DNA from 2 places in the Paenibacillus sp. FSL H7-0442 genome. Region 1 is predicted to be linked to the other one. Evidence: riboswitches for the same ligand, from Rfam matches in the RefSeq annotation. Region 1 holds a riboswitch; the other holds the start of a gene.
The links. A riboswitch is a leader RNA that binds a small molecule or an ion and turns the genes downstream of it on or off. The one in region 1 is predicted to bind cobalamin.

Region 1 (8,239 bases):
GACACGAATCACTCTACTCACCGACTCTCGCCCTCCCCAGCACGTTCCCTTTCATCGTTACCAGTACCATTTCCACGACAATTCCACCACCTGCATGGTCCAGACAATGCTGACATCCATAGGTACACAACTTTTCAAAAAAGCTCAGCGCATTCGCTTCGGTCATCATATCTGCCACCTGCGTAGCTGTATTCGCCTCTGCCACTGCCGCTGCAAGCGACTCATCCACACCTGCTTCACGCGCGACCTCAGCCAAAAAGCCAAAGTCCACCGGAGCACTCTTGGAGTGAACCATCATGACACCTTGAGCTACCTTCGACAGCTTGCCAGGCATACCGACGAGAATAATCTTTTTCATTCCCAGCCGTTTCCCATGCTTAATGGCAAAGCCGACAAAATCCCCCATCTGAATAAAGGCCTCTTCCGTCAGCTGATCGTACATTTGCATGGCATATTTTTCACTGCTGCCGCCTGTGGTCAGGACTATTTCCTGGCAGTTCATCGCTTGCGCAACCGATATGGCCTGCACGACACTGGCTTTATAAGCTGACGTGGAAAACGGAACGACCACACCACGCGTGCCTAGTATGGAAATACCGCCAAGAATGCCAAGTCGTCCGTTCAACGTTTTCTTGGCGATTTCTTCGCCGTCCGGTACGCTGATGACGACACGGACACCTTTGGCCGATCCGTGCTCTTCAAGCACGCCTGTCACAGCCTCCGTAATCATCCGTCGCGGCACCGGATTAATCGCTGCTTCCCCGACAGGCACAGGCAGACCGGGCTTCGTTACCCGCCCCACGCCGATGCCACCGTCCAGCTCAATGCCCGGCTCCTCGCGCCAGCTAACAGAGGCGATTATTTTCGCCTGATGCGTGGCGTCTGGGTCATCGCCACCGTCCTTGATCGTCGTGCAGGAAGCTTCGTCCGCGTCCAACACAGGCTCGATCAGCTCAAACGCATGATCGAATCCCGCGGGCAGCGATATCACTGCTTCCTTCGGCGGAATGCCCGTGATGAGCAGTTGTACCGCTCCTTTGGCTACTGCAGCCGCACAAGCTCCTGTCGTAAAGCCTGACCGCATTGGCTTGTCCGGTGCGGGAGCTTCACCGCTTTTCATCCGTTTGGGCTTGTCGGCGGACGCCGCTTCCTTTTCCATGACAATTCCTCCTTAACCTCTTCTGCTGATCATGTTCCAATTCATTTCATTTCATGATACAGCAAACGGACAACCGCATCTAGCGGACAGCCATTAAGGAGATCGCATTCAATGCTGCTACGACAATTGTACTGCCGCCCTTGCGTCCAATATTCGTAATGAACGGAATATCCAGCTTGCGCAGCTCGTCCTTGGATTCTGCCGCCGATACGAAGCCTACGGGCATGCCAATCACCAGTCCGGGCTTGGCCGCTCCTTCTTTCACCAGACGAATCAGCTCCAGCAACGCTGTCGGCGCATTACCAATCGCATAGATACCACCTTCGCTCGCCTGAATCGCTTTGCGCATCGAAATAATGGCGCGTGTCGTATTCAGCCTTTTCGCTTCTTCCATGACGTCAGGGTCAGATATGTACACATGCACATCCCCACCAAATTGACGGATACGATCCTTGCTCAGCCCCGCTTGAATCATCTGCACATCCGCCACTACCTGCTGTCCTGCGCGAATAGCTGCAATCCCGGCTTCAATCGCTTTTGGATGAAACACCATGCTGCGGCCCAGCTCAAAATCAGCAGATGCATGAATGACACGCTGTACAACGGGATATTGCTCTGCTGTAAAAGGATGCTCTCCCAATTCTTCTGTGATCATCTCGAAGCTTTTGCCTTCAATCTCCTGCGGCTGTACCGTTAGCGGTTTAAATTCTGTTTTGAAATCCATGGTAGACCACTCCCTTATGGAAAATTAGAAAATAGTTTAGGAAAATGACAATTCATTGCTACTAAAATCATGGATACCTGTAAAAACACCTGTTTTAAGATGACTATATTTTAAATACATGCCAGAAGTCGTTCCTGATGAACTGGACTCGCAGGGGTAAGGCTCAACTCAAATTGAAGTTTTCTCTTTTGCTGTACGCAGTGCGTTGATGACTCCGTCGAAATGATCAAATACTGTGCCAAATTCCACTTCCGGCCTGGAAATCAAAAGTACGTGAATCCCCAGCTCCAATGCAGATTGAACCTTTTCATCCACTGCTCCCGTGCTTCCGCTTTCCTTGGTGACCATCACGGTCGTGCCATAGTGCTTGTACAATGCTTCGTTCATCTCGCGGGAAAAGGGTCCCTGCATGGCAATAATATTTTTTTGCTCCATGCCCAGTTCGCCGCATTTCTCCATATTGTCCAGGCGCGGCAGCATGCGTATAACCAGACGAATCTCCGGGTCTCCGAGTAAATGCTTGGTGAACGTGCCGAGCGTCTTACTGCCCGTCGTAAGCATTACAGAACCTTTGAGTTGCTTCGCTTCTAATGCGGCTTCTTCATAGGAAGACACGATGTGGAGCAACGGATGATTGTCATATACAAGTCCTGTCCGCTCATAGCGAATATAAGGAACCCCGGACTCGCGAGCGGCTGTCATCGCATTCGCATGTGCTTCTTCTGCAAAAGGATGACTGGCATCAACAACCGCCTGTATTCCAAGCTCCCGAATCATTGCAGCCATTTCATCGGCTGTCATTCGGCCTGTACGTACGTCTAGTCCCGCTTCAGACAAGCTGGCTGCCGCGCTTTCGGTTACGACTGAGGTCAATACGTTGAAGCCATTGTCACGGATTTGCAGCGCCAATTCCCGAGCATCGCTCGTTCCGCATAGCATGAATATCATGAGCCCTTCACCTGCCCGCTTCCATTCACTACAGATGGCGTATGTGAATGCTCGTGATGGTGATCATGGTCATCATGGCTGTGAGCATGGACATGCTCATGAGTGTGATCGTGGCTGTGTGTATGGTGATCATGATGGTCGTGCTCATGTGCATGATGGTGGTGATGTTCATGTTCATGATGATGATCGTGGTCATGGTCATGATCGTGGTCATGATCGTGGTGATGATGGTGGTGCTCCTGCGCCTCCAGGCGGAACTGGCAGTTATCACAATTGGCTGTAACCTTGCCGAACAAACCTTCCTTAGCTCGCTCCAGCACCAGTTCAACCAATTGAGGATGGAAACCAAAATATCCGCCCATCTCCACTTGTAATGCAGGGTGAGCCTCGGCAAATTCCTGGGTCATTTCTCCGATGCGTTTAATCAGCACACCCGTGAACAGAAAATAGGGAAGCACGATAATCTTTTTGGCCCCCAATCGTACACAACGCTCCAATCCATCGGGAAAGGAAGGCTGCGTCACACCGATAAAACTGCTCTCTACCCATGTATAAGGAAGCTTCTCCCACAGCATACGGGTGATTTTGAAAAAGTCACTGTTCGCATCTGGATCGCTACTTCCGCGTCCTAATACAAGTACCGCCGTTTCCTCGTCAGGTACCTCGACAGATGCCTCGACAGCGCTAATCATCCCCGCTGGAACTGCAACCGGCCGGGCCTCTTTCAAGCGACTTTGCAGAATGCTGACGATTTTCTCGTGAACACCAATCGGACGTCCGTATACAAATTCCACCTGCGGATATTTCGCCTTTGCCCGGTCAATAGCCATCGGAATATCAATTTTGGCATGTACCGCTGCGAACAAAATAATCGGAATAAGAACGACACGCGTCGCCCCTTTCTCCACACAAGTTTGCATCCCATCAGCAATGCTGGGACGTGCCAGCTCCAAGAAACAGGTTTCCACGCACATATCCGGTACCCGATCTGCCACTGCCTGTGCAAATTCCAGCAGTTCCTGGTTCCCCTCCGGGTCCCGACTTCCATGTCCAACCAACAATATTGCATCCACTGCTGTTGTTTCCTCCTCTTGAATAGGGATAGCCTGCATGACGCCCTATTTTATATATATGCTTGTATCCCGTTCATCAGGCCTTCAGTCCATTAATCACCACAAACCGCATTCACTTCTACCGTTACTGGTGCATCTTCATGCCGGAACCCCGCAACGACACCTACACGCTTAAAAAATTTATGAAAACGCTCATTCGGATGCCCTTTTTCCTTATATTCAGCGATGACGTTCTCCACGATGTCCGTAATTTGATCACCCGGAATTCCTTCCGCTACAGGCTGAGCGGCATGAGCATTGCGGCCGAATTTTTTGCCACCGAGGAAGAGATCGTACCCACCCTTGCGATAGACGATTCCGATATCCTCTAGTACGGCTCCATAGCAGGCCATACCGCATCCGTTCAAAGCAATGCTCGTTTCCTTGGGTGCCTGTAATCCACCAAGTACAACCTGTAAATGCTCAGCCACAGGCACAGCGTCATCCTTCTCCATATTGCAGAAGTCGCACGCCTTTACCTTAAACACATCGCCAACCGGCATGACAATGAATCGTTCATCCCGCAGCCGCCCGACCAGTTCCTCGGGGTCTGCACACGGCACGCGCAGCACGATCTGATGATCCGGCGTGTATTCCAGCTCGCCATCATCACCCGCTACCTCGGCGAGCAGCGCCATCTGGCGAGCGGTGAATTTCTTGTTTCCCACACCCGGGGAAACACCCACCTCAAACAGCGCAGGCTTGCCAAAGCCGCCTGTCGCCATCCCGGCCGCGGCCCCTGCTCCGGCCACCGCCGACGTTCCGGCGGTGCTCTTGGCGGCAGGCGCTTGCCCGCTCCAGCGAGCGTTGGCTTCGCCAGGCAGCTTACCGCCGATAGCGAGGCGGCTTAGCGCCTCTGCCGCCAGCGATGCCGGGGCTGCGCCGGTTTGCACAGCAGTCGTTGCCTGCACGACAGCCATCACTTGCGGGCGTGCCTGCGTGGCAACCGCAGCGCCGCTCGCGGAGGGTCCAGCGGGCGTAGTCGGGGCTGCTCCTGCCTGCGGTGTACCCTCTTGCGCTCCCAGCGACCACGGCTCCGCTTCCGTGCGGAGACGCTGATGCGGCTTGAGCGCCTGCTCGGTCGCATCCAACGTGTATTTGCGCTGATATCCGCGCGGAGTCACGATCAAACCGTCATACACCGTCGTCGAGGAATTGCCGATGATTACAGTCGTCAGCATCCCGATGTCATGGTTCAGCATATCTTCCAGCGTCGTTACAATAACTTGCTGACGTTCACGATAAGCGCTCTTCACTAGCCCAACCGGAGTCTGCGGATCACGGTAACGCAGCAAAATGGACTGCGTCTCCACAATCTGGCGGGTACGCCGACCACTGCGCGGGTTGTATAATGCAATCACAAAATCAGCCGAAGCCGCAGCTTCTACACGCTTTACGATCGTTTCCCACGGGGTCAGATGATCACTCAGACTAATCGTGCACGCATCATGCATCACTGGCGCCCCCAACAGTGAAGCACAGGACTGTATAGCCGAGATCCCCGGTACGACTTCTACCTCAACCCCGCCCTCGCGTCGCCAGCCTTTTTGCATCAGCACTTCGTACACCAGCCCTGCCATACCATAGACTCCCGCATCTCCACTGGAAATGACAGCTACCTTCTTGCCCATCTCTGCTTGGCGAACCGCCTCCTGCGCACGGCTCACTTCCTCTGTCATCCCTGTGCGTACAATCTCCTGTCCGTTCAACAGCGGACGGATCAAATCAACGTAGGTATTGTAGCCGATAATGACCTCACTTTCGTCCAGCGCATCCAGCGCCCGTTTTGTGATATGTTCCATATCTCCTGGTCCAAATCCAATCACCAACAATTTTCCTAATGGGCTCATCGTACTCCTCCTATTCATCCTTTTCAGGGCAGCTATCCTATCTATTTCAATGATTTATGCACATCGTGTAACTTAAAAAAACCCCATCCTGCCCGGATGGGGTTTCTATGTACGTATCTCTCATCAGACGAACAAACAGCGTAAGAAGACACGATTTGTCTTCCTCCAGCCTGCCGTTGTTTTCCATCTGTCTGTTTACGCTTCAAACGCTGCTGCACGTTCATATCCACGCAACCCTCTAGCCAACATGGAAAAAGCAACGTGTGCCTGATTTCCTGATTTCGTACACCCATCCTCTCCGCGAAGGTTAACGGTGCATACAGATCAAGGTAGGTCTCCTGGCTTGGCATCAACGGATTCTTTCGTCTTCCCCGTTTTTCACGAGTGACCAATTAAAAAAATCCTCTTCCTTACAGTGGCGGGACCGCTCGGGATTTGCACCCGATTCCCTGTTACCCTTTGCTCAACCGCAAAGGCACCTTGTCTGTCCGCTATTTGATTATGGGTCTTATCATAACCTTGCCTCAATCAGTTGTGCAAGCACGAAAAAAGCTTTATTTCAAGTTCTGTGCTTTATTTTTTAACATATGTAGCAATTCGTCCGGGTCTGCGGAGATGCTCAGTAGCGCTGGATGCTCACTCCCGGTAAACCCCTCTTGCACACTATGACGCACCATTTCTACTAACGGGTCAAAATATCCATTCACATTCAGCAGCCCAATGGGCTTGCGATGAATGCCGATTTGCGCCCAGCATAGTACCTCGAACAGCTCTTCAAAGGTTCCCAAACCACCCGGAAGGGCAATAAAAGCATCGGCCATCTCGCTCATTGCCGCTTTACGCTCATGCATGCTTGCTACCTCAATAAATTCGGTAACTCCCCGATGAATGATCTCTGCATCAAATAACAGGGTGGGCATAATGCCAGTGACCTGACCGTCACCCGACAGCATTCCATCTGCCACCTCTCCCATTAGCCCCCTGCTAGAGCCGCCATAGATCAGACGGATATGATGGCGAGCCATGGCTTCTCCCAGTTTGCCTGCTGCCTCAACATATACCGATAAATGTCCAGGTCTGGACCCGGCAAATACGCAAATAGAATTCATTAACGTCTCAGCTCCTGTCCTAAGTAGCATCGAAACTTATTCATTATATTAGATAAACATTTTCGCTATAACAAAAATCTTTGTCGATGCATGTCCAACAAAAAAAGATAAAGACCTCGTAGGCCCTTATCTTTATTTTACTCTGTATCCCGAAATATAAGTTCATTTTTTAGCATCTGCATTTATAATTTTGATCTCATTTCAATGACCATTCATGATCTTCAGACCACAGCCATGCACCGAATCGTTATGTTCAAAATATTTGCCCAGCTCCACCATCATCGCGCCCATGCGCTCTTCGGTTGGAAACACGACTCGATCAATCCCTTCTTCCACAATGGACTGTGCAGTCACCTTCCCTACGGATACAGCAATCACATCCTCACGAAAAGCTTCCAGTAAATCCTCAATTCGATTTTGCTCTCTGGCATATTGGGCCAAAAATCGAATTTGCGGACCACTCGTGAATGTAACGGCATCAACATTACGATGGATAACATCCTCCAGTAACGCCTGCAATTTTGCTTCCTCGGGTGGGATATGCTTATAAGGAAGTACCTGGCGGGTCACTGCCCCCTGCTCGTCCAGCCATTTTACCAACCGTGGGGCTGGATCGCCATGCAGCTGCAACAGCACTTCCTTCCCCTTCAGATCGTATGGGGCGAAAGCTCCTGTCAATCCGATCAAACTTCCGTCCTCGTCTCGTACTGCTGGCGTAAAGCCACGCTTTTTGAGTCCATTGACCGTCTTGTAGCCCCGCGCTGCAATGTTGGAAGATTGCAGCAACTCTATAATCTGCTCAGCCACACCCATATCCTCTGCCATATCGAACAGGGCATCCAGCCCCATGCCTGTCGTGAAGATGTACCAGTCCGGAGGGTTCTTTACCCACGATACAACAGCGTTGCGCAGCTCGATATCATCTAGAAAAACAGTGCCCTGGGCCGGACGATGTACTGGCTCCCCTCCCATCTTCACAACTAGCAGCGCCATTTCGTCTGCTTTACGGGGACCAGCAAGAGCGACTCTCTTACCTGCCATGCGTTGTGCCATTCTGTTTCCTCCCTAGTAGAAGTCGTATTTCTTTCTACCAAGTATACAATCAGAGGGGTAAAAGACAAATAAGAATTACTTTTTCGATGAATACAGGAATCTTATAAGTGGGTGTGTCCTGTTCTGTCTCCCTGCCGGCTTTCTAGCTGACTACTGCTATCCCGCTCTCCGTTAGATGCCTTATCATCTCCGCCTTTCCCTTTAGATTTGGGTCGGAGCAACATCCATAGTACCAAGGGCATAAGTACAAAAAAAATGATCATCACCGCGGTCCACTCCCGGCT
Region 2 (8,239 bases), 1.9 Mb from region 1:
AATTGGTCCAAATGGGCTGAAGCTGCCGAGGCCGCCACCCCATCCGGCTGGGCAATGCTATCGATCAGCTGACGCAGCTTGTCGTTCATACCTTCCACTCCCTGCTCTTTTTAAGTGTGTTTCATCGTTTATTTAATCTGCTGTATCCGAAGCGCTCCTGCGCAGCAAGAGCTGCGGCACACCGCTATCAGGATGCGGAAGCATCACAGGCTCAACACCGTATACTCGTCGAATCCGATCCTCAGTTAATAACTTCGATGAAGCTCCCAATCCTTCAACCATTCCATCCTTGAGTACAAGCAAATCTTCGCAAAATTGGGCTGTCAAGTTAAGATCATGCAAGACCGCAATGATCGTCACACCCGTTTCTTGGCGCCAATCTGCCAGCAGTTCCATAAATTCAAGCTGATAGCGCAAGTCCAGATAGGTCGTAGGCTCGTCCAGCAGCAATATTCGTGGCTCCTGCACCATTACTTTTGCCAAAGCTACACGCTGTCGCTGTCCCCCACTCAAACGGTCTAATGCTCTGTCCGCCAGCGTGGTAAGACCCAATCGCTCCAGCACGCGATCCGCGATCGCCTCCACATCAACACCCTTTTCCCTGCCTAGCCAGTCCTGATGGGGAAAACGTCCCATTTCTACGACTTCCCTGACGGTGTATCCCACGGGAGGAAGCCCTTCCTGTTGGAGTACGGCTATGAGTCGGGAAAGCTCTTTCCTGCTGTAGCTACCGACCTTTTTGCCATAGATATGAACGTTTCCCGAAGTTGGCTGATCTACACCGGAAAGCAAATGCAACAAGGTCGATTTTCCACTGCCGTTCGGACCAATAATCCCCCACCAAGTTCCTTCGTCGACGCTCCAGCTTATATTTTTTAAAGCATGGAACTCTCCATAGGCACGTGTCAGACCCACTACCTCTAATGCCCGATCACGCACCTTCTGTGATTCACTTTGTTCTGTCACAGCAGTCCCCCCCTGCGCAGCTTCTTGTTTCGGTACAGGAGATATGCGAAGAACGGTGCCCCAACAAAGGCCGTCATCACGCCCAGAGGAATTTCTGTGGGGGCTAACAATGTGCGAGCCGCCGTATCTGCCCAAGCCATAAAAACAGCTCCGCCGAGCGCAGATAATGGAACAATCATACGGTAATCAGGACCTGTCACCAGACGAATGATATGCGGTACAACGAGTCCAACAAAGCCAATCACGCCACACACCGAGACAGCGGCTGCTGTCAGCAGCGTGGAAATAATCAGAACAGATAGCTTCGTCGCATCTACATGAACTCCCATGTGCGCCGCCTGACGTTCACCCAAAGCCAAAATATTCAGCACACGTGCCCGGTTCCATAGAAATACCAGCCCTATGACCACATAAGGTAAAAGGATTCCTGTATATGACCAACCGCGCAGACTAAGACTTCCCATCGTCCAGTACAATATTTCATTGACCGTCTCCTTCGACATGGCTGTCAGAAAGGAAACAACCGCTCCCAGAAAGGATTGCATCACCACACCCGACAAAATGAGACTTTGTGTCGGAATTTTCCCACCTTCCCGTGCCAACGTCAGCACCATCCACAGCGTAAGCATTCCGGTCGTAAATGCCACTAGCGGCAGCGTCCATATGCCAACAAATGAAAATTGAAGGCCCCAATAAATCAGTACTGCCGCTCCTACCGAAGCCCCCGAGGATACCCCCAGTGTATACGGATCAGCCAAAGGATTACGCAGCACACCCTGAAATCCGGCTCCCGCCAGCGCCAGCGCTGCTCCTACCAACATTCCCAGTAACACTCGTGGCAATCTGACCTTCAAAATAATCTGCTCTGAGGATGTATTCCAATCCGGTGTAAACGTATCGCCTAACCACGGTAGGTGGTTAACCAGAATGCCCGTGATTTGGCTGACCGGAAGCTTGGCCGAGCCGATGCCAAGACAGAGCAGCAGCGTCAGCAACAGCAGGACAAGACCTGTCCCTCCAAAGCCGATCAGTTTACGGTTCATTTGAAAATTTCAGGATACACGCCCTTGGCCACTTCCTTGAGACCTTCCGTTACGCGTGGACCCGGACGACTGATCAAATTATCATCCACGGCAAACACCCGGTTGTGGCGAACAGCCGATATTTGATCCCATCCACTGCGAGCTTTAATGATATCACCGAGCGTCTGGCCCGTTTTGTCGTCCTTGACACTTTTGCTGTACAAAATCACGTCAGGGTTCGCAGCAATAATATTTTCCTCACTGATTTGGTACCACCCCTTCTGCGTGGCACCTACATTTTCGCCGCCCGCCAACGTAATCAGCTCGTCCATAAACTCGCCTTTACCCACTGTCCAGCCTGGTGAAAACTCGACGTATACCCGCAGCTTCTGCCCTTTACCGATATTTTTAATTCCTTCTTTTACTTCTGCTACATCTGCTCTCATCTTGTCAGTCACCGCTCTTGCTTCTCTCTGATGATCGGTGATTTTCCCATACAATTCGATGTTAGCCATGACATCTTCCACTGTCTTCGGTTCCGTTTTAAAAATCATAATTCCCATGTCGCGCAGCTTGGTCGTAGCCTGTTCACTAAGTGATATCCCTGCAAAAACGACTTCCGGGTTCGCAGCAATGATCGCCTCTTCGTTCGGTTTCATAATACCGCCCACTTTAGGCTTTTTCGTAGCTGCTTCCGGGTAATCAGAGTAGTCGGAGACGCCGACAATTTCCTTATCCAGCCCAATGGCGAACAACGCCTCGGTTTCTGCCGGGGAGACGGAAACGATTTTATCCGGCGCTTTTTTGAATGTAAATTCCTGTCCTGTTGCATCTTTAACTGTGAGCGGGTAAACCGTTTTGCCCGGAGGCTCTTGTGCGTTTACTGCCTGTCCCGGCTGCTGTGAAGAAGCCTGACCCTCTTTATTTTCTGCATTTTTTCCATTAGCGCCACATGCACTCAGCACAACTGCCAAAATCAGAGCCAATAGACCTGTTGTCCACACCTTTATTTTTTTTCCTGCCATGATTTGCACCCCTTCATAAATAAATCGTTAAGAGCGTTACTTGAACATCATCAGATATCTTCTAAATCTAGCCTTCTTTTCCTATCAAAAACCCCCGCATCCTCATATCAGGACACAGGGGTCACGTTAGCGCAGATCGTGCGCAGGCGGCAGCTTCTTTCCGCATGGACAGTCACTGCGAACACGTCATCCTTTCCTCGAAGGATTATGGTGACAGGCGGACGGGCAGGTATCCTGACTTATGGTAAAATACATGTCCTGAAATTCTTTCATATGCTTAGTAACATATAAAGAGGACTAACGGGCATGTTTCCATTTACAGTGGCGGGACCGCGCCGGATTCACACCGACTTCCCTTTTAACAGCGCAGGGAGGGAAACCATAGTTTCATCACGCTGCGCCGACCTCGTCTGCTGGATATTTGATGTAGTGGTAGTCAAGCCGTTCTTTTACTTGATGATTATAGGTTAAAATGAGGCGGCTTACAACCCAAACAGCCTCTTTATCCGCTGGTGTCTAACCTAATGAGGAAGCATTTCCGCTATGTAATTGTGCGGTCCTGCCAGCCTCAATTGAATCCTTAATGCTTCTCCCGGCTTCGGATTCAGACTCCAAAAATCATGGCCCGGTATCAGCATGCAAGCTAGCTGACGAATTACGCCACCATGCGTAACGACCAAAACAGAGGGCGACGTAGCAGTCAAATCCATGGGTTGAACTTCCATAGCAACACGCCATTCATACAGAGAGTCAAGAAATTTGCGCAGACGATTTACAAAATCTGTCCAAGACTCTCCACCAGGTGGGGTGATCCGTTGCGGCTCATCAATCCAAGCCCGATACAACGACACATCCTTGAGCATGTCATACGTTTTTCCATCCCACTCGCCAAAATGAAGCTCTCGCAGACATGGTTCCATCATAGGAGGCATAGTAGATAGGGAACGCCCAGACGTCAACTCTGATTCCGGCACAATGATCTGCAAGGTCTGGCGACATCGCATTAAGTCGCTGCAATAGATTCGAGCAAAGGACTGACCTTGCAATTTTTCCTGCAAAGGCTTTAATTCCTGCTCTGCCCCCGGTAGCAAACCTAAGTCGGAGTGTCCCAGATATCGACGTTCCTTGTTCCATAAGGTTGTGCCGTGACGAACTAACACGAGCTCCATATCCCAATGCAGATCTTCTTTAGCATCATACGGCACCTTATCCTCCTGTGAGTTCGGTCTTTGTGCGTATTCTACTGTCCTTTTTGCTGCTATATCTTGTTTCAAGAAATGTCACTTCCTGCTCGATCATTATTCAGTGTGTCACTCCTCACCCTCACCGCACCCATCCCAAGGCAAAACAACCTGCGGCTCCTAACAAACACAATCCTACAAACATACTGGACACGGCGAACATCAGCTGGATCGTATGCCGTATATCTTTCGACTCTAGCGGTCGTATCCAATCCCCCATGTATGCACGAAAGGAGCGCACGCCATGATACACATTATATCCTCCAAGACGAATCCCCAATGCACCAGCAACAGCCGATTCCGGGAAGCCACTGTTCGGACTTGGGTGCAGACGAGCGTCTCGCTTGACTGTGCGCCAGCTTCTTGCAGCATCTCGTTTGTACATCCACGCCGCTATCACAAGCATTGCCGCTGTCAGGCGTGCTGGAATGTAGTTAGCCACATCATCTAGACGTGCTGAAGCCCAGCCTAAATGCAGATACTTTTCATTTTTGTAGCCAACCATGGAATCGAGCGTATTCACAGCACGATAAGCCAGCGCCAAGGGTGCTCCCCCGATCAAGGCATAAAAAAGCGGGGAAATAATCGCGTCCACGATATTTTCAGCGACCGTTTCAACCGTACCGCGTACAATCTCAGGCTCATCAAGTTGCTGCGTATCCCGCCCGACTATCATGCCCAGCTCCCGCCGTGCCGCAGCCAGGTCATCCGCCTGCAACGCTCGGTAGACTGCCATTCCTGCATCCTTTAGTCCTTTGGAAGCAATCGTGGTCGCAATCAGCACTATTTCTGCGCCGACAGATAACCACGGATGAATCCAGGCAAGCAATTGCAACAGCGCCCAGGCGAGCGCAAAGGAGCCTCCCGCCACAATGAGTGGAAGCAGTATACCCGCACGTTTCAGCCCCCGGTCACTTCGGACCTGGCGGCGAATCAATTTTTCCAATGCCGAAATGGCATGTCCCATACCGATGACTGGATGCGGCAACCACCTCGGATCACCGATCATCCTGTCCAAAAGGTAGGCTGCCAGGATAATCAAGCTAACTGTCACGCCGCTGTTCCTCCTCCAGCACTTCACCCAATACAGATAGCAGCCTGTCGTTGGCTTCTGCATCCTTGACCGCAATCCGAAAATGGCTCGTCGTCAGTCCCGGATACATAGCACAGCTACGTATAAGAACTCCGCGTTGTCCAAGCGCCTGCTGAATAGCCGATGCACTCCACGTACCCGGCGCCCTTGCCAGCACGTAATTGGCTTCACCGGGAACGACACCGCAGCCCCATTCCGCCAAGGCGGTTAACAGACGGTTGCGCTCCGCAGCAATCAGCTCCTGTGTTTGGTGCTCATATGCTTGCCCACTTCTCAAACACGCCTCGCCAGCCAGCAACGCCAATCCATTCACACTCCAGGTCACCTGTTTGGCCGTCATTCGCCGGATATAGTCCGGATGAGCAATCGCATAACCCAATCGTAGGCCAGGAATGGCATAAAATTTGGTCATTGACCGGATCAAAATCACATGAGGATAGCGATCCAGCACAGGCAGCAGTGAGATTCGCCGTTCCAGCGGAATAAAATCAATGAATGCTTCATCCACCACCAGCACGGTCCCCGTTGTGCCAGCCGCCTCTGCCAGCTCGCACAGCTCTTGCTCACCATACTGCACACCGTTTGGATTATTCGGCTGCCCGAGGAACAAAACATCTACCTGCTCCATGAGCTGAAGGATGTCCTCCACGTCCGCCTTCCATTGAAGCGAGGCCTTCCCATACACCCGGTTGACCTCGGCTCCGAATTTGCCAGCCAGCTCGGCATATTCCGAAAAACACGGCTCCACTGTACCCACACGCTTAGGAGCTAGTCCCAATAACAAGAGCGCCATGCTCTCAGCCGCTCCGTTTCCGATACTTAACGACTCCGGTGGAACATGCAGTCGCCGTGCGAGCATATTTTTAAAATTCCGATGCCCAGGGTCTGGATAGCGAATCACAGTGTCAAATGAGTGTTGCAGCGCCTCAAGCACCTCAGGCGGTGGACCAAGCGGATTAATATTTGCACTAAAATCTACAAAATCAGCAGCAGTCCCGCCAAATGTCGCCGCAGCTGTTTCCCTGTCCCCGCCATGACCGTAAACCTCTATCATTGCCTCTCATCCTTTCCGCCCGTTTCCAATCATTTAGCTCCATTATGAGGCTGCTTTTTGCGTCCCGTCAATGCAAATGAGCTTTTGTACATGGCTCACTTGGGTTACAATAGAAGGAGGCACACATAAAATTACACAGTTTATATACGGAGGAATGGACATGCTGTTCATCGACAACCAGGGGATACACGATCCAGCCATTAATCTTGCTATTGAGGAATACGCGCTCAAGCATCTACCGCTGGACGACAGCTATTTGCTGTTTTACATTAATCAGCCTTCTATTATTATAGGCAAGCATCAAAATACCATTGAAGAAATCAACGCCGAGTTTGTCAGAGATAACAATATTCAAGTCGTTCGTCGCCTGTCCGGCGGCGGTGCTGTATATCATGACCTCGGTAATTTAAATTTCAGTTTTATTACCAAGGATAACGGGGAGTCCTTTCATAATTTCCTTAAATTTACGCAACCTGTGATTGATGCTCTGCGCCAAATGGGAGTAGAAGCTGAAATGACAGGCCGCAACGATCTGCAGGTCGGAGAACGTAAAATTTCAGGAAACGCCCAATTTGCCACACGCGGACGTATGTTCAGCCACGGTACATTGATGTTTAACCTGAATCTGGACAATGTGGCTGCATCACTGCATGCCAATCCCGAAAAATTCAAATCCAAAAGCACTAAATCTGTCCGCAGTCGCGTAGCTAACATCAGCGAACTGATGGACCGTGAGATGACCATAGAGCAATTTCGCGAGGAACTGTTGCGTTTCATATTCGAATCAGAATTGGATCAAGTACCTCAATATAAGCTCACCGATACCGATTGGGCCAAAATCCATGAAATATCCAAAGAACGCTACCAATCGTGGGATTGGAACTACGGTCTATCCCCCGAGAGCAATATCAAGCACACACGTAAATTTCCAGTCGGTATTATTGATATCCGCATGGATCTTAAGGAAGGCTACCTCCGTGATATTAAAATCTATGGGGATTTCTTCGGTGTGGGTGACGTTGCTGATATTGAAAACATCCTGCGCGGCAAGCGTTATGATGAAGGTGAGGTACGTCAAGCCTTATCCTCTCTCGATTTGAAGCACTATTTTGGTAATATTGAGTTGGACGATTTTGTTGGACTTGTATTTTTGGAAGACTAACCGTTACTTTTTCCCATCGTTTCAAACCAATACTTCAGTGGTTATAAGGGGACAGGCTCTTATAGGAGCCGTCCCCTTTTCCTTGCGATATTGTCATTTTGAATATTATAAGATACAATTTTAGCATTGCCCCATGATAGAGATAAAGGAGAGAATACCGATATGTATAAATTAATTGCCATTGATATTGATGATACACTCATTAACGACCAAAAAGAAGTTACACCAGCGACACAACAGGCATTAGAAGCTGCTGTAGCGAAAGGTGTGGTGGTTACCCTCGCTACTGGACGAGCTTATGCCTCTGCACACAAAATTGCTCGCCAGACTGGTTTGAACGTGCCGATCATTACGTATCAAGGAGCTTTGGTTAAAAACCTGCTGGACGAAAACGTGCTGTATGAGCGTTATGTTCCACTCGTGGCTGCACGTCGTCTGTATGAATTCTGCGTGGAACGCAATCTGCATCTACAAACGTATATTGATGACAAATTGTACACACGTGAAGATAATCAGAAAATCAAAGATTACACGGAGCTGAACAACACGGAATATTTTGTAGAGCCTGTATTCAGTAAAGTTATAGAGCAGCCGGCTCCTAAATTGCTGATTATCGACGAGCCGGAAGTGTTGGATGAATTAATTCCTGAACTTCGCGTACTGCTTGGCAATGAAG

Region 2: linked by a shared signal. The riboswitch ahead of MHH57_RS06825 (cobalamin-binding protein) and the one ahead of cobJ (precorrin-3B C(17)-methyltransferase) in region 1 are both predicted to bind cobalamin.

The regions. Positions count from the first base shown of each region.
Region 1 covers NZ_CP151963.1:5,335,765-5,344,003, forward strand. Annotated here, with positions in the region: gene cbiE (precorrin-6y C5,15-methyltransferase (decarboxylating) subunit CbiE) at 1-21, opposite strand, end outside; gene MHH57_RS23560 (cobalt-precorrin-5B (C(1))-methyltransferase) at 14-1,159, opposite strand; gene MHH57_RS23565 (precorrin-8X methylmutase) at 1,239-1,883, opposite strand; gene cobK (precorrin-6A reductase) at 2,052-2,831, opposite strand; gene MHH57_RS23575 (sirohydrochlorin chelatase) at 2,828-3,904, opposite strand; gene cobJ (precorrin-3B C(17)-methyltransferase) at 3,997-5,793, opposite strand; cobalamin riboswitch at 6,104-6,291, opposite strand; gene MHH57_RS23585 (TIGR00730 family Rossman fold protein) at 6,348-6,902, opposite strand; gene MHH57_RS23590 (uroporphyrinogen-III synthase) at 7,104-7,955, opposite strand; gene MHH57_RS23595 (endospore germination permease) at 8,057-8,239, opposite strand, start outside.
Region 2 covers NZ_CP151963.1:1,498,479-1,506,717, reverse strand. Annotated here, with positions in the region: gene cobT (nicotinate-nucleotide--dimethylbenzimidazole phosphoribosyltransferase) at 1-89, opposite strand, end outside; gene MHH57_RS06835 (ABC transporter ATP-binding protein) at 133-966, opposite strand; gene MHH57_RS06830 (iron ABC transporter permease) at 963-2,009, opposite strand; gene MHH57_RS06825 (cobalamin-binding protein) at 2,006-3,013, opposite strand; cobalamin riboswitch at 3,220-3,412, opposite strand; gene MHH57_RS06820 (histidine phosphatase family protein) at 3,535-4,287, opposite strand; gene cbiB (adenosylcobinamide-phosphate synthase CbiB) at 4,337-5,308, opposite strand; gene cobD (threonine-phosphate decarboxylase CobD) at 5,298-6,401, opposite strand; gene MHH57_RS06805 (lipoate--protein ligase) at 6,562-7,563, shown strand; gene MHH57_RS06800 (Cof-type HAD-IIB family hydrolase) at 7,726-8,239, shown strand, end outside.